Regions from separate parts of the Streptomyces sp. NPDC057280 genome, predicted to be linked through region 1. Evidence: riboswitches for the same ligand, from Rfam matches in the RefSeq annotation. Region 1 holds a riboswitch; each other region holds the start of a gene.
What was found. A riboswitch is a leader RNA that binds a small molecule or an ion and turns the genes downstream of it on or off. The one in region 1 is predicted to bind cyclic di-AMP.
Positions count from the first base shown of each region.

Region 2: another riboswitch for cyclic di-AMP. It lies ahead of ACFUO4_RS20425 (NlpC/P60 family protein); the one in region 1 lies ahead of ACFUO4_RS06180 (peptidoglycan DD-metalloendopeptidase family protein).
Region 3: another riboswitch for cyclic di-AMP. It lies ahead of ACFUO4_RS34600 (M23 family metallopeptidase); the one in region 1 lies ahead of ACFUO4_RS06180 (peptidoglycan DD-metalloendopeptidase family protein).

Region 1 covers NZ_JBHUYR010000001.1:1,334,347-1,339,985, reverse strand. The annotation lists gene ACFUO4_RS06185 (alpha-galactosidase) at 1-2,023, shown strand, start outside; cyclic di-AMP (ydaO/yuaA leader) riboswitch at 2,330-2,498, shown strand; gene ACFUO4_RS06180 (peptidoglycan DD-metalloendopeptidase family protein) at 2,503-3,423, shown strand; gene ACFUO4_RS06175 (Tat pathway signal sequence domain protein) at 3,637-5,639, shown strand, end outside.
Region 2 covers NZ_JBHUYR010000003.1:413,332-418,970, forward strand. The annotation lists gene ACFUO4_RS20410 (NlpC/P60 family protein) at 1-174, opposite strand, end outside; gene ACFUO4_RS20415 (hypothetical protein) at 673-1,026, shown strand; gene ACFUO4_RS20420 (tellurite resistance/C4-dicarboxylate transporter family protein) at 1,004-2,008, opposite strand; gene ACFUO4_RS20425 (NlpC/P60 family protein) at 2,127-3,266, opposite strand; cyclic di-AMP (ydaO/yuaA leader) riboswitch at 3,275-3,446, opposite strand; gene pcrA (DNA helicase PcrA) at 3,711-5,639, shown strand, end outside.
Region 3 covers NZ_JBHUYR010000007.1:473,438-479,076, reverse strand. The annotation lists gene ACFUO4_RS34610 (PrsW family intramembrane metalloprotease) at 1-365, shown strand, start outside; gene ACFUO4_RS34605 (aldo/keto reductase) at 372-1,319, opposite strand; gene ACFUO4_RS34600 (M23 family metallopeptidase) at 1,482-2,516, opposite strand; cyclic di-AMP (ydaO/yuaA leader) riboswitch at 2,528-2,685, opposite strand; tRNA gene ACFUO4_RS34595 (tRNA-Met) at 3,005-3,078, opposite strand; gene ACFUO4_RS34590 (alginate lyase family protein) at 3,153-4,367, opposite strand; gene ACFUO4_RS34585 (dihydrofolate reductase family protein) at 4,494-5,621, opposite strand.

The sequences.
Region 1 (5,639 bases):
CGCCGTCCACCTCACCGAGGGCGACGAGCTGCTGCATCTGCACTGGGGCCCCACCATCGCCCTTGCGGACGCCGAGGCGCTCGCGGTCCGTCCGCTGCCCGACTACTGGCCCTTCGAGTCCCCGCTCGACGGGCGCGAGGAGTACCCGGTCGAGGGCGGCCCTCGCTTCGTCCGCCCCGCCCTGTCGGTGCGCACCGGCGAGCGCCGCGGCACCGAGTGGAGCTTCGAGACGTACGAGACCGACACGGCCACGGACGAGCTGCGGCTGCGGTTCCGGGACGGCGGCCTCGTCGTCACGCTGCACTACCGGATGCGCGGCGACGTGGTGGAGCGCTGGACCACCCTGGAGAACCAGGGCGACGACGCCCTGGAGCTGCTGCGGGCCGACTCCGCCACCTGGACGCTGCCCGACCGCGAGGACTGGCGGCTCTCCCAGCTGCACGGCCGCTGGGCCGCCGAGTCCCGGCTCGTGCGCGCCCCCCTCACCTACGGTGAGAAGGTCATCGGCAGCCGCCGCGGCCACACCGGCCACCAGCACCTGCCCTGGGTCGCCCTGGACACCGACGCCGGCGAGGAGCGCGGCGAGGTCTACGCCTGCGCGCTCGGCTGGTCGGGCTCCTGGCGGATCGCGGTGGCCCAGCTCCCCGACGCGCGCGTGCAGATCACCGGCGGTGCCGGGTACGACGAGTCGGGGCTGCTGAGCCTGGCGGCGGGGGAGGCGTTCACCACCCCCGTCTTCGCCGGGCTGTGGAGCGACGGCGGTTTCGGCGGCGCCAGCCGCGCGTGGCACGCCTACCAGCGGACGTACGTCATCCCGGACGCCGAGCAGGACCGGCCGGTGCTGTTCAACTCCTGGGAGGCCACCCAGTTCGACATCTCCGAGGAGCAGCAGGGGAACCTCGCGCGGCGAGCCGCGGCCATCGGGGTCGAGCTCTTCGTCGTCGACGACGGCTGGTTCGGCGCTCGCACCAGCGACCGCGCCGGACTCGGCGACTGGACGGTCAACCGGGACCGCTTCCCGGGCGGCCTGAAGCCCCTCGCCGACTATGTGCACGCGCTCGGCATGCAGTTCGGCATCTGGGTCGAGCCCGAGATGGTCAACCCCGACAGCGACCTGTACCGGGCACACCCCGACTGGGTGCAGTTCCAGCCGGGACGAAAGCGGACGGAACTGCGCAATCAGCTCGTGCTCAACCTCGCGCGCGAGGACGTCAAGGAGTACCTCTGGGGGCAGCTCGACGCCCTGCTGTCCAGCGCCCCGATCGACTACGTGAAGTGGGACTTCAACCGCTGCTTCACCGACGCGGGCTGGCCCGGCGAGGCCTATCCGCAGCGGCTCTGGGTCGACCATGTGCAGGCCTTCTACGCCCTGTTGGACCGGCTGCGGGCCGCCCACCCCGGCGTCGCCTTCGAGTCCTGCTCGGGCGGCGGCGGCCGGATCGACCTCGGCGTGCTGAGCCGCACGGACCAGGTGTGGACCTCCGACAACACCGACCCGCTCGACCGGCTCGCCATCCAGCACGGCTTCAGCCAGATCCACCCCGCGCGCGTGATGGCCGCCTGGGTCACCGACAGCCCCAACACCCAGCTCAACGGGCGGGTCAGTTCGCTGCGCTTCCGCTTCGTCAGCGCCATGGCCGGAGTGCTCGGGGTGGGCGGGGACCTCACGGAGTGGACCGAGGAGGAGCTCGCCGAGGCCCGCGAGTGGGTGGAGCTCTACAAGGGCATCCGGCCGCTCGTGCAGCGTGGCGACCAGTACCGGCTGCGGGCGCCGCAGGGCGACGGACTGAGCGCCGTGCAGTACGTCCTCGGGGACGAGACCGTCGTCCTGGCCTGGCTCCAGTCGCAGCGGTACGGCGAACCCGTTCCGGCGCTCCGTCTGCGCGGCCTCGACCCCACGGCCTCGTATGAATGCCGCGAAACGGGCGAAATCCACAGAGGAGCCGTATTGCAGCATCACGGGCTGCGGGTGGGATTGCGGGGCGATCTGGATGCGGCAGTTCTGCGACTGCGTCGCATCTGAACTTTCTGTCCGAATTGACGGCTTGCGTAGCCTTCATTCCAACTCGCTCTGGAATCGGGGAAGCTGTGAAAACGGCACGTGAGCAGCGTCATATCGGTGACCCTGAGTCGTCCGTCATGTTCACGTAATTCGCCGTCAAAAACTGGGTGATTGCGTTCCGGGAAGGCCGCCACAACACGGAGGGTGACCGTGAATTTCGCGGCGGATCAAGAGGAACGCAATCACCCTGGAACCTCTTACTTGTCCCTTTGCGTCTTCCTCGCTTACGTTCGCCACCAATCCGGACGGACGCCCAATCCTGCCGCCGACCGGAATCCGCACAACTCACCCGTGAACGGCAGGAGCGGGGGACCCACAGGTACAACCGCCTGGACCGGTCTTCCGGAACAGGCTTGGGGTTAAGTCGCACCTCGGTGCGTCCGGACATCTCCAGTCCGCACCCGACAGCTCACCTCGCAGGCGCCGGAGAGGAATTCCCCATGCCCGCGAAGGGTAAGCACCGCCGCCCCAAGTCCCAGCGGCTCACCCGCTCGATCGCCGTCGCCGGAACCGGTGGCGCCGCACTCGCCCTGCCTCTGATGGGGGCCGCCGGCGCCCACGCGGCCACCGGCCAGTCCGTTTCTGAAAAGGCGGTCCAGTCCGTTCCGGTCGCCGCGAAGACGGCCACCGAGAAGGCCACGCAGAAGAAGGGCGCCGCGAACACCGCGACCGTGCGCACCTATTCGGTGAGGGCCGGCGACTACCTCTCGAAGATCGCCGACGAACAGCACGTCACCGGCGGCTGGAAGAAGCTGTACTCGGACAACCGTGAGGCCGTCGGTTCCGACCCCTCGCTCATCCATCCCGGCCTGAAGCTCACGCTGGGCAAGAAGGCGGCGGCGAGGACCGAGAAGCCGGCGAGCGCGGACAGGTCGACGAGCTCCGAGAAGTCCTCGTCCTCCTCGGACACGACGACCGCCACCCGGAGCAGCGAGTCGGCCGGCAGTTCCAGTGGCTTCACCCTGCCCGTCTCCGGCGCCACCGTCGGCACGGGCTACCACGTGGCCGGCAGCATGTGGTCCAGCGGCTATCACACGGGCGTCGACTTCGTCGTCCCGACCGGTACCCCGCTCAAGGCCGTGGGTGCGGGCACCGTCGTCTCCGCCGGCTGGGGCGGCGCGTACGGCAACCAGGTCGTCATCAAGCTGGCCGACGGCTACTACGCGCAGTACGCCCACCTGTCCTCGCTGTCGGTCTCGTCCGGCCAGACTGTCACCGAGGGCCAGCAGGTCGGCCTCTCCGGTGCCACCGGCAACGTGACCGGTCCGCACCTCCACTTCGAGATCCGGACGACGCCGGACTACGGCTCGGACGTGGACCCGGTCGCGTACCTCCGCTCGAAGGGCGTCGCCGTCGGCTGACGCTCCCCCCGATGCCACCGAAGGCCGGATCCCGATCCCCGGGTCCGGCCTTCGGTGTGGGGTCTTGCCGTTTCATGATCGGTTCATTGCGGTCTTGTGGCGCGGCTGCCCGAACCGTCGACAGGGAGGGGAGGCTGGGACCACAGTGAACTCCGAAGCGATGCAAGCGCTTTCTGCCCGTCATGGCATCCGCACCCGCATCCGGAGGTCCCCGTGCCCGGCGTCGACCGACGCACCGTCATCAAGGGCGCCGCAGCCGCGGCCGCCGTGGCCCAGTTCTCCTGGGCGCTGTCCCGCACCGCCGCCGCGGCGGACCCCGACGACACCGAACTGCACTGGCTGGAGGGCTCGGCGCCCGACGTCCACGCAGGCACCACCTGGGGCGTGCCATGGGCGCGCGGGGCGCACCGGCCGGGGCAGACCTTCCGGCTGACGACCGCCGCGGGCGACGACGTCCCCGTCCAGAGCTGGGTCACCGGCCACTGGCCCGACGGCTCGGTGAAGTGGACGGCGCACGCCCTCGCGCCGGGCGCTGCGAAGGCCTCCGCCTACAAGCTCGCGGCGGGCACCCCGGCCACACCGGAGCAGAAGGTCGCGGTCACCCGGTCCGCGGGCCGCGTCGAGGTGTCGACCGGTGTCATCACGGCCGTCTTCGGAGTCAAGGGCTCCGACACCGTCGTACGGAGTGTGCGGCGCGGGTCGGCCGAGATCGCCCGCGACGGCAGGCTCGTCGCCCTGCGGCAGGAGTCGGTGCGGGACGGCGCGGACGTCTCCCACTTCGCCGGCCGGGTCGAGAAGGTCGAGGTGGAGCAGGACGGTCCGGTCCGGGCCGTCGTCCGCGTCGAGGGCCGGCACCGCGACGGCGGGCGGGCCTGGCTGCCGTACACCCTGCGCTTCTCCTTCTTCGCCGGTGCCGACTCCTTCCGGCTGGTGCACACCTTCGTCTGGGACGGCGAGCAGACGCCGGGCTCGGACCGGGGGGACTTCCTGCGCGGTCTGGGCGTCCGCTTCACCGTGCCGCTGAGCGACCGGCCCTACGACCGCCATGTGCGGTTCGCCGACTCCGGCGGCGGTCTGTTCGGGGAGGCCGTCCAGGGCATCACCGGACTGCGCCGCGACCCCGGGGCCGCGCTGCGCGCCGCGCAGATCGCCGGTGAGCGGCTGCCCGACACCGCGACCTGGGACACCCGGGTCGCCGACCGCCTCGCCTACATCCCGGCCTGGGGCGACTACACCCTGACCCAGCCCAACGCCGACGGCTACACCGTCCGCAAGCGCACCAAGGCGGGCTACGGCTGGATCCACGCCGCGGCCGGCCGCCGTGCCGCAGGCCTCGGTTACGTCGGCGGGGCGAGCGGCGGACTCTCCTTCGGGCTGCGGGACTTCTGGCAGCGCCACCCGGCCCAGCTGGACGTACGCGGAGCGGCGGGAGACGCCGCCGAGGCCACCGTATGGCTGTACTCGCCGGAGGCCCAGCCGCTCGACCTGCGCTTCTACCACGACGGGTTGGGGCAGGACACGTACGAGGAGCAGTCCGACGGCGGTCTGGAGATCACGTACGAGGACTACGAGCCGGGCTTCGGCACCCCGTACGGCATCGCACGCACGAGTGAACTGACCTTCTGGGCCGTCGAGAAGACCCCGCCCGCCGGTGTTCTCGCCGCGCAGGCCGTCGCGGTCGCGACCCCGCCGCTGCTCACCGCGACGCCCGGGCGGCTGCACGCCGCCGGGGTGTTCGGCGACTGGGCGCCCGTCGACCGGTCCACTGCGGCGCGTTCGGCGATCGAGGACCGTCTCGACGACCTGTTCGCCTACTACCGCGACCAGCGTGAACAACACCGCTGGTACGGCTTCCTCGACTACGGCGACGTCCAGCACACCTACGACAACGACCGGCACGTCTGGCGGTACGACGTCGGCGGATACGCCTGGGACAACTCGGAGTTGGGGACCGACCTCTGGCTCTGGTACCACTTCCTGCGCACCGGCTCCGCCGAGGTGTTCCGGTTCGCCGAGGCGATGACCCGGCACACCGGCGAGGTCGACGTCTACCACCTCGGCAAGTGGGCAGGCCTGGGCACCCGGCACGGTGTGCAGCACTGGGCGGACAGCGCCAAGCAGGTCCGCATCTCCACGGCCGCCAACCGCCGCTTCCTGTACTTCCTCACCGGCGACGAACGCACCGGTGACCTGCTGTCCGAACTCGTCGACGTGGA
Region 2 (5,639 bases), on a different contig from region 1:
CTGGTACAGCTTGTCCACCTTCGCCTTCACCTGAGCCGGTGTCAGGTTCGGCTCGGCGTGCCCGGTCCCGTCGAAACCCGTCGCGGTCGCCGCGCCCGCGAGGGCGATCGTCGCCGCCGTACGGGCCGTGTTGCCGCCTACCGAGCGCTGTCTGGGCTTGCGGTGCGCTGCCACGTGGACTGCACGTCCTTTCGTACCGTACGAGCCGCCGCCTGGTCCGGAGGACCGGAGTGCCGCCCCGGGCCGTCACCGGCCATGCCGACGCCAGGGGGAGCGTCGTACGGCCGCCCGGGGCGGTGACGCGTCCGGCGGCGGCCCGCACAGGGGGAGCGGGCCGCCGCCGGACCTTCTCGGCGGTGGTGATCGACTGCCGCCCCTGGCCCGGGCGGCGGTGGGGAGCCGGTCACCTGGTGGAGGACGCTAAACCTGTGTGTGTCGTGGGGGTAACGGGTTGCGCGGAACTGGTCCCAGGGGACCGGTGCGTGTCCGCATGTGAACGTGATCCCTGCGCTGCGCCTTCCGCTTCACGTGGGGTGCTGACCGAACTGCGGATTCCGGAGCAGACGGGAGTCGTGGGGTGCTATAGGGCGCATATATGCACCAACCCGCGGCGGGAAGGGAGGCGGGGGTGGTGTGCTGGGGTGGCCGTGGCCCTGATTAGGCTCCGGGGCCATGGACGTACTCATCCACCTCTTCGTCGGCCTGCACATCATCGGCATCGCCTCGCTGCTCGGCGGCTTCCTCACGCAGATGAAGGCGATGGGGCAGGGCACCGCCCGCTTCGTCCCCGCGATGCTGCACGGCGCGCTGACCATGCTGGTCACCGGCGCGATCCTGGTCGGCCTCAACCAGGCGGACGACCAGCACGTCAACAACGTCAAGATCGGCGTGAAGCTGGCGCTGCTGGTCGTGATCCTCGGGCTCGTCTACGTCAAGCGGGACGACGAGAAGGTGGAGAAGGGGCTGTTCGGGCTGGTCGGCGCGCTGACCGTGGCCAACATCTTCATCGCGGTGCTGTGGACCTGACCGGCGGTGCGTCGGCCCTGATCCCGGCCCGGGCCGAGGCCACGGCACCCGCCGCCACGGCCAGCCACGCCGCCACCGCGATCCACAGCAGCACCTGACCCGGCGTCTTCAGCCAGGACACGTCGAGCGCGGTGGCGACGGACAGGGTCGCCGCCGACGTCATCCCCATCGGGAACACCGTCGCCCAGCGGCGGACGTCGTAGTGCGGACGCGGCCACCGGAACTCGGCGGCCAGCAGGACGACGTACCAGGACAGGTCGAGGATCAGCAGCGCGACGGTCACCGCGCGCAGGACGCCCCGGTCGTCGGCGTTCCACAGGTACAGGCTCGCGCTGTCGGCCGCGATCAGCTTCGACCCGGCCAGCGCCGAGATGGCCATCGCCCCGCCGGCCACCCAGTGGTCCCCGGCGCCCGTCGTCACCTGGCGCAGGTCGAAGTGGGCCAGGGCGAGGCCGTAGAAGACCAGGCCCAGCCAGAACAGCACCAGGGCCGCATGTGCGAGCCACGCCGTCGAGAGCGCGCCGGCGAGCGTCGCACCGAGCACGGCCAAGCCCTGCGTCGCCACGCAGATCAGGAACACCGCGCCCGGCATCCGCCGCTTCCAGTGCCCCATGACCAGCACGATCAGCAGCGGCCACAGCACCGTGGCCAGCGCCAGCAGTGCTTCGGCGAGGTGCTGCCAGCCCAGGGCGGAGAAGCGGGTGCCCAGCACCGTGGTCGCCGCGACCGCCGTGAGCGCGCCCGGCGTCTCGGCCTCCGCCACCCAGCGCGACCGCTCCAGCAGCAGGCGTACGGCGAAGTCGGCGGCCAGCGCCACCCAGCCCACGGACGCCAGCACCAGAGCAATGCGGGACATCACCTCGTACCCCGTCAGATGCAGGGCGACCGACACGATGCCGGTCGCCATCACCGCGGAACCGGCGGCGGGCGGGCGCTGCGCCCACCAGGTGCGGAGGGGGGAGGTATGGGGCGTCTCGGGCATGAAAGTGATGCTAAGGAGCGCGCGGGGGGATGAGAGCGGGGCACGCGCGCGGGCGTGGAGAAAAGAGCGCGGGGGTGCGCGACGCCTGGGCCGGGCGCGCCACCGCGGACGGGCCGGCCTAGGCCGGGCGCACCACGCTGTGGATCGCCGACTCGCCGTCGTAGTAGATCGACTCCTCGCGGACGTACGCCCCCGGCTTCGGCGCGTGGATCATCATGCCGTTGCCGATGTAGAGGCCGACGTGGCTGACGTCGTCGTAGAAGAAGACCAGGTCACCGGGCTGGGCGTTGGCGAGGGAGACCGTGGTGCCGAAGTTCACCTGGTCGTAGGTGGTGCGGGGGAGGGTGATGCCGGCGGCGTTCCAGGCGGCCTGGGTGAGGCCGGAGCAGTCGTAGGAGTCGGGGCCGGTGGCGCCCCAGACGTACGGCTTGCCGACCTGCGCGCGGGCGAAGGCGAGGGCCTTGTCGGCCTTGGTGGCGTATGAGGAGTCGGCCGGGGCCGAGCTGTCCGGAGTGCTCGCCTCCTGTTCCGCCGCCGCGGTCTGCTCCGCGGCCTTCTGCTGCTGCGCCAGCTCCGCGGCCTTGCGGGCGGCCTCCTCCTGCTTCTTCTTCTCGATCGCCGCGAGCCGCGCCTTCTCCTCGGCGGTCAGCTGCGACAGCAGCTCGCGCGCGGCGGAGAGCTTGCGCTGGACGGTCGCCTTGGCGGTCTTCAGGTCGGCCTGCGAGTCGGTGAGCGTCTCGAGGCTCTTGGTGGCCTCCTGCCGCTTCTTCATCGTCGCGGACTGAGCGCTGATGTAGTCGTCGACCGCACCCTTCTGACGGTCCGTCATGCGGCCCATCAGCTGCGTCTGGTCGAAGTAGTCCTGCGGGGTGTCCGCGAGCAGGAAGGTCGCGGTGTCGGGCGCGGAGGCGCCGGTGCGGTACTGGGCCGCGGCGAAGGAACCGAGTTCCTCGCGGGCCTCGTTGAGCTTCTGGGTGCGCTGGGCGACGTCGTCGAGGAGGGTGTCGACCTCCTTGCGCTGCGTGGCGGTCTTCTCCTTGGCCGAGTTGTACTTCTCGGTCGCCGACTCCGCCTGCCGGTAGAGGTCGTCGACCTTCTTCTCGACTTCCTCCAGGCTCGGCCTGTCGTCGGTCGAGGGGGCGGCGGTGGCGGTCTGGGAGAGCAGGGCCACGGAGGTGAGGGCGGCCGTTGCGAGCGCGGGGGTGCGTATGCCTGCTACGCGCGTTCCCGCAGGACGTGGCCTTGCGTGCGACGCCAAGGGAGGCGACTCCTTCCATGTTCCGCCTACCGAGTTAGCTGTCGGGTTCGGGCGGGTGGTTCGGAAGGTGTGCCCTACGGCCGTCCCCCGAAAGGGAGTTGGGCCGATTCACCCCAAGGTCGGTGTGGGTCCCCGGCTCCGGCTGCCATGGCGGCGCACCGGACTCGGCGGAGGCCGCGCGGCCCGGCGACGTTCGCCGGTGGGGGTCGTACGGCCTGACCGGCACGGTAGCCAACGGGTGTGGCCCCTGTGAAGGTTGATGTCCGATAGGCCCGATACATTTTCGTGACCTTGGCCGGCCGGTCGCGAGAAGTAATGGGCAGGTGACGGAAGGTGCTCGGCGATCACGGCCGGAAGATCCCCGGCTTCGGAGGAGGCCGTCATCGGGCCGACTTCTCGGGGCGGCGGCGGGGTGTCAGTGCGGCACCCTAGACTCGGAGAGCGATGAGCAGCCTCTTTGACGACAGCTTCCTGGCGGACCTCCAGACCCCCAAGGGTCACGAGGAGGAGCCCCCGCCTCCGCCCGAGGACGAGCACGGACCGGAACCCGTTCCGGACGATCTGTTCGGCGGGAAGTTCGACGTGCCGCCGGACCGGGACGCGTACTACCGCGACGGCGCCCCGCGCCCGGCCCTGGACGCGGCGGCGCTGATCGAGGGGCTCAACGAGAACCAGCGGGCCGCCGTCGTGCACTCCGGCACCCCGCTGCTCATCGTGGCCGGCGCCGGATCGGGCAAGACACGCGTGCTCACGCACCGTATCGCCTACCTGCTGGCCGAGCGGAATGTCCACCCGGGGCAGATCCTCGCGATCACCTTCACCAACAAGGCCGCGGGCGAGATGAAGGAACGCGTCGAGCAGCTCGTCGGCCCGCGCGCGAACGCGATGTGGGTGATGACCTTCCACAGTGCGTGCGTGCGCATCCTGCGGCGGGAGAGCAAGAAGCTCGGCTTCACGTCCTCCTTCTCGATCTACGACGCCGCCGACTCCAAGCGCCTCATGGCCCTGGTCTGCCGTGACCTCGACCTCGACCCCAAGCGCTTCCCGCCCAAGTCCTTCAGCGCCAAGATCAGCAACCTCAAGAACGAGCTGATCGACGAGGAGGACTTCGCGGCCCAGGCCACCGACGGCTTCGAGAAGACCCTCGCCCAGGCCTACGCCATGTACCAGTCGCGGTTGCGCGAGGCCAACGCCCTCGACTTCGACGACCTGATCATGACGACGGTCAACCTGCTGCGGGCGTTCCCCGATGTCGCCGAGCACTACCGCCGCCGCTTCCGGCACGTCCTGGTCGACGAGTACCAGGACACCAACCACGCCCAGTACGCGCTGGTCAGGGAGCTGGTCGGGACGGGTGCGCACGACGAGGACGTCCCGCCGAACGAGTTCGACGTCCCGCCCGCCGAGCTCTGCGTCGTCGGTGACGCCGACCAGTCGATCTACGCCTTCCGTGGCGCGACGATCCGCAACATCCTCCAGTTCGAGGAGGACTACCCGAACGCGACGACGATCCTGCTGGAGCAGAACTACCGCTCCACCCAGACGATCCTGTCCGCCGCCAACGCGGTCATCGAGCGCAACGAGTCCCGCCGCCCCAAGAACCTGTGGACCAACGCGGGCGCCGGGGCGCGCATCACCGGCTACGTCGCCGACACCGAGCACGACGAGGCGCAGTTCGTCGCCGACGAGATAGACCGACTGACGGACGCGGGCGAGGCGAAGGCCGGCGATGTCGCCGTCTTCTACCGCACCAACGCCCAGTCCCGGGTCTTCGAGGAGATCTTCATCCGCGTCGGCCTGCCCTACAAGGTCGTCGGCGGCGTCCGCTTCTACGAGCGCAAGGAGGTCCGGGACGTCCTGGCCTACCTGCGGGTGCTGGCCAACCCCGAGGACTCGGTGCCGCTGCGGCGCATCCTCAACGTCCCCAAGCGGGGCATCGGCGAGCGCGCCGAGGCGATGATCGACGCCCTCTCCCAGCGCGAGAAGATCAGCTTCCCGCAGGCCCTCAAGCGGGTCGACGAGGCGTACGGCATGGCCGCGCGGTCGACGAACGCCGTGAAGCGGTTCAACGTGCTGATGGAGGAGCTCCGTACGATCGTCGACTCCGGCGCGGGACCGGCGACCGTTCTGGAGGCGGTGCTCGAACGCACGGGCTATCTCGCCGAGTTGCAGGCCTCCACCGACCCGCAGGACGAGACCCGGATCGAGAACCTCCAGGAACTCGCCGCCGTGGCCCTGGAGTTCGAGCAGGAGACGGCGGAGGGCGAGGAGTCTCCCGGGCTCGCCGCCTTCCTGGAGCGGGTCGCGCTCGTCGCCGACTCCGACCAGATCCCCGACGAGGACGAGGACGGCTCCGGTGTCATCACCCTGATG
Region 3 (5,639 bases), on a different contig from region 1:
CCGCCGAACCCTTCGCGCTCGGCTCGATGCGGGCCCGGCGCATCGCCCGCCAGTACGCCCGCCGGCACGCCGGACGGCCCGCCGCGCGGGCGGTGGCGCAGTACGAGGCGTATGCGACGTCGCTGGCGTTCCTGCGGCACCGGGGGCGCCGTGGCCGCGCCGGCGCCGACTTCGTCGTACGGGAGAGGGAGTTGCTGCACGAGCTGTGGGCCCGGCGGGACGTCGCCCGCCCGGCGCTCGACCACGCGGCCCGTGCGACGGCGCCGCCGGTCCCGGTGGTGGCGGCGCCGTGGCCGATGTACGGGGTGTACGGGTACGGCCAGCAGCCGGCGCCGTACCCCGCGTACAACCCCTACCAGTCCTGACGAGAGCTACGCGGACGCCTGCGTCAGCCGCTCCGTCTCGGCCTCCGTGAGGGTCACCTCCGCCACCTTCACCAGCGCCGGCAGCTGGTCCACCACCCGCGCCGAGGCGATCGGGGCCGCCACCGTCGGCTGGGCGGCGAGCCAGGCCAGGGCGACCGTGGCGACCGGCACGCGGTGGGCCTCGGCGATGTCGTCGAGGGCGGCGAGGACCTTGCGGCCCCGCTCCGTCTCCAGGTGCTTGCCGGCGCCGGCGGCGGCCCGGGCGCCCTCCACCACCTCGCCGTCGCGGTACTTGCCGGTGAGGAACCCGGAGGCGAGCGCGAAGTAGGGCACGGCGGCGAGGCCGCTGCGCTCCGCCAGGTCCTGGAGCTCACCCTCGTACGTCTCGCGCGAGACCAGGTTGTAGTGCGGCTGGAGCGCCACGTACCGGGCCAGGCCCTCGCGCTCGGAGAAGGCCAGCGACTTCTCCAGCCGCTCGGCCGAGATGTTGGACGCGGCGATGTGCCGCACCTTGCCCGCCTTCACCAGTTCGTCCAGCGCGCCGATGATCTCCTCGACCGGCACCTCGGGCTTGTCGAAGTGGGTGTAGTAGAGGTCGATGTGGTCGGTGCCCAGGCGGCGCAGGGAGGCGTCCGCGGCGGCCTTGATGTTGGCGGCCCGCAGACCCTGGAGCTCCGGGTGCTGGCTGACCTTCGTGGCGATCACGACGTCGTCGCGGTTGCCGCGCGCCCTGACCCACTTGCCGATGATGGTCTCGGACTCGCCGCCCGAGTTGCCCTCCACCCAGTGCGAGTAGGAGTCGGCGGTGTCGAGGAAGTTGCCGCCCGCGGCGGCGTAGGCGTCGAGGACGGCGAAGGACTGCGCCTCGTCGGCGGTCCAGCCGAAGACGTTGCCGCCGAGGGAGAGCGGGAAGACCTCGAGATCGGACGTGCCCAGCTTGCGAAGAGAAGTCATGGTGATGGACAACGCCCACGTCGGAGGCGGATCTTCCGGGACGGCCGCAAAGTTCCCGTAAACAAGCGGAGTACAACATTCCGCGGCGGGCACGCAAAGACCGGCGGCCCTGACGTCGGGGGGTGAGCGTCGGGACCGCCGGGGTTCAGAAGGTGCCGCGCCTCAGGGGTTGAGGCCCTTGCTCCGCAGCCACGCCATCGGGTCGATGCCGGTGTCCGCCCCGTCGGGGTGGACCTCCAGGTGCAGGTGGGCGCCGGTCACGTTGCCGGTCGCGCCCACGCGCCCGATGACATCACCGGTGCCGACCTTCTGGCCGACACTGACGCTGATCGAGGACTGGTGGCAGAACCACAGCTCGGTGCCGTCGTCGAGGGTGAGGATCGTGCGGTAGCCGTAGGAGCCGGCCCAGCCGGCCTCCGTGATGGTGCCGCTGTGGATCGCCTTGATCAGCGTGCCCGTGGGGGCCGCGAAGTCCAGACCGGTGTGGTAGCCGGAGGACCACAGCGAACCGGCCTGACCGAAGGTCGAGGTGATCGTGTACGAGGAGGTCGGCAGCGTGAACTGCTTGGCGAGCTCGGCGAGGCGCTTGGCCTCGGCCTCCTTCGCGGCCTTCTCCTCGGCGGCCTTCTTCGCCGCCGCGGCGTCGTCGGCGGCCTGCTTGAGCGCGGCGGCCTCGGCCTTCGCGGTCTGCGTGGCGACCTCGGCCTCGGCGGCCAGCTGCGCCTTGTTGTCGACCTGGTTCTGCTGGCTCTCGGCCTGCGCCATGATCCGGTTGCGCAGCGCCTCACCGGCGTCCGAGCCGGTCTCGGCGGTCCGCGTGGCGCTGGTGGCCAGGCTGCTGAGGGCGGTGGCGGAACCCTTGGGGGCCTCGTCGTCACCGCCGAAGACACCGCCCACGTTGGGCAGGTCGGGGATCGAGATGGAGACCGGCGGCTTGCCGGTGTTGGCGCTGGCCATGCCGCCCGCGCCGACGGCGGCTATGACACCGACGCCCAGGACCGTGGAACTGCGGGCGAGTCCCCCGCCGCGCTGCTTGGCCACCCGGTGCTTGCCACGCGGCGGACGGAGGGAGTCCTCGGTGGGATTCCAGACGTCCTGCGGGCCCTCGTCGTGGTGGTAGCTGCCGTAGCCGAAGGCATCGGTGCTGCGCTGGCTCGGCACGTACGGGGCCTCGGGGGCAGGCCGGTTTGACGCCACGTGGGCGTGCTCCTTTCCTTCCTTCTCGCCTACCGGGTTAGCTGACGGGTTCGGAGCAGGAAGGTCTCCTACGCGCGTATAACCGCCGTGCTGCCACGGCGACTTCCGCGTGATTCACCCCAAGTTGGTGGTTCCCCGGTTCCCTTGCGGGATTCGGCGCGTGCGCACGGAGCCGACTCTTGTGACGGCTGGGACGACCGCGCTGCGTTATCGAACGTTAATAGACCCGGGGTACGGATTCCAAGCTGTTCCGCTTGATCATTAACCTTTTTCGGCAGGACGTAGGGGTCATGGCCGGTGAAAATCGGGCGAGTTGACCGCGCCCGCGAGGACTCCCAGGAGGCTCACAGGTATTGACGGTATGTCAGTTGTTATGCGGAGGGCGCTCGCCCGATCACCGGCCGTGACATCGCCGACTCCAGCGGAAGAACCTCGAAACGACTCAGGGCCGGAATCCATTGAACTGGATTCCGGCCCTGGGCCTTCAGTAGCGGGGACAGGATTTGAACCTGCGACCTCTGGGTTATGAGCCCAGCGAGCTACCGAGCTGCTCCACCCCGCGTCGGTGAAACCAGCATACGCCATTCGCGGGACCGCTCGCGCCACCTTTACGTCGCCGCAGCTCACGGGCGGTTCTCAGGTGCCGGGATTGCCCGCGTGGGTCAGGGTCTCCCAGGAGACGAAGAGGTTGTCGGTGCCGGCCGGGCGGGTCTTTTCGGCGAGCTTGTGGGCGGCCGGGACGGAGTCGCCGAGGCGGTTCTCCAGGTGGTTGAGGGCGACCTCCAGGTCCGGCCCCATGTTCCGGTCGACCTTGCCGCCGCACAGCCACACGGGCGCGGTCTCCCCCGCCTGGTACCGGGCGTGGAAGGCGAGGGCGCTCTTGAGCCGGTCCTTCACCTCGCCGTACAGGTCGATGCCCTGGTGCCAGGCGGTCTCGGCGATGTGGGCGGTGGCGGCGAGGGAGTAGCCGACGTGCTTGAAGTTGCGGCAGGTCTCCTGGGACATGCCGTCCTTGTACGTCTTCTGCCCGAACCAGTACGTCGTGAGCTTCTGCGGGGTGCCGACGGTCGACCCCTTGGGCGTGAGCGGCAGCTTGCCGTCCTTCGCCAGGTAGAAGTAGGCGGGCACGCGCTCGCGGACCCGTTCCAGGGCGTGGTCGAAGGCCTTGCGGTCCTCCAGGAAGACGGCGATGCCGATGGCCGCGTCGGTCATCACGAGGTCCCAGTTGCCGTTGTAGTCGGGGACCTTGCGCGTGACGGCCGGCAGATACGCCGTGCGCAGCATGGTCTCGAACCGGGCGACCCGGTCCGCCGGCCAGCCCGCGCCGGGACTGTGCCGGACGATCTCGGCGGCCCGCGCCCATGTCGACCCGGCCCACCCGGTCTGCAGCCCGGCGTCCTCCTCGGTGTGCCGCCGCATCTTCGCCGACCAGGCGTCCATGATCTCCCTGGCCTTCACAGCGTGCTGCTGCTTGCCGGTGATCCGGAAGAGAAGGGCCTGGGTGTAGGCGGCGATGGCGTCCTCGCGCTCCTCGACACACCCGTGCGCGGGCCGGTCGGCGTGGTCGCCACCGGGGCAGTCGACGCTGGCGTACGGCTCCGGCGTGTACGTGTACGCCCCGTACTTGCTGTCCCGCATGTCGAGGTAGGCCTTCAGCCACGGCTGCTTCCCCGCGGTGACGTTCTTCTTCACGGCCTCCAGCTGCGCCTCGCTGACGAGCACGCCGGGGTGGGTGAAGGCGGTGTCCGGGGGCAGCGCGCGGGCCATGGTGCGGGTACCGGCACCGGTCCCCGCGCAGGCGGTGGCGAGGAGCGGGACCAGCAGGAGAGCGGCGGTGAGTCGGGGCCTCATAGGGGAAGCGTGGACCGGGGGTTGCCGGGGCGCAGGATCTGTTGGGCCGATCGGTCGGCCGGCCCCGGCGGGGTCCCGCCGCCAGGGCGACAGGTGCCTGTTCGGCGCCTTCGCCGCTCCTCGCTCCTACGACAGCAAGTGCTTGTTGGGCGCCTTCGCCCGCTCCGCGTACTCCGGCAGTACGACGACGTCGGCACCGTGCGCCGCCAGCAGCCCGTTTCCGTCGGCCGCCGTCACGAACGTGTCCGGCTCCCGCCAGGCCGTCACCACCCGCCGTACCCCGGCGTCGAGGATCAGCCGGGCGCAGGGCGCGGGGCGGGAGGCGCGGCGGGCGCAGGGTTCCAGGCTGCTGTAGACGGTCGCCGACGCCAGCCGGGGGTCGTTCGCGCCGATCTTCGTCAGGGCCGCCTCCTCCGCGTGTACGACGGGGTCGTCGCCCTCCCTCGAGTACCCGCGCGCGAGTTCCGTGCCGTCGGCGGCGACCACGACCGCGCCGACGCTGAACGCGGTCCGCGACGGCGGGCAGAGCGTCGCCAGTTCGCAGGCGAGGCGGAGCCAGTGGTGGTCGGCGGGTGTGGCGCGCGGGCCGGTGCCGGGGGCGGTGGGCTCGTAGCGCATGAGGACCACGTCCTCGATCTGCCGGGTTTCCGTCAGCCGCAGGCGGCCGGCCTGGTAGCCGCCGGGGCCGAAGAGGCGGGGCGCCTCCGGGGTGCCGACGAACAGCGGGGCCAGCACCAGCTGGAGTTCGTCGGCGAGGCCCAGCTGGAGCAGCTGGGTGTGGATCCGGCCGCCGCCCTCGACCATGAGGCGGTCCACGCCCCGGGCGGCGAGGTCGGTCAGAAGGCGGTCCCAGTCGAGGTCGGCGCCGAGGGAGACGACGTCGGCGGCGAGGCCGTGCGCCTCGGCACGTTCGGCGCCCTTGTCCGTCGTGTAGACGACCTTGTCGCCGCCCGTTTGCCAGAACTGCGCCTGCGGGTCCAGGTCGCCCGAGCCGCTGACCGTGACCTTCAGGGGGTACTCCGGCTTGCCCGCGGCCACCCGGGCCGCGCGGCGCTCCGCGGAGTTCACCAGCAGGCGCGGGTTGTCGGCGCGGATGGTGCCGGCGCCGATCAGGATCGCGTCGACGGAGGCGCGGACCTCGTCGACGCGGTCGAAGTCGGCCGGGGAGGAGAGCAGGAGCCGGTCGGGGCCGGTGTCGTCGAGGTAGCCGTCGAGGGAGACGGCGGCGGAGAGGAGGACGTACGGGTGGGGCATCGGCGCGGTCCCTCTCGC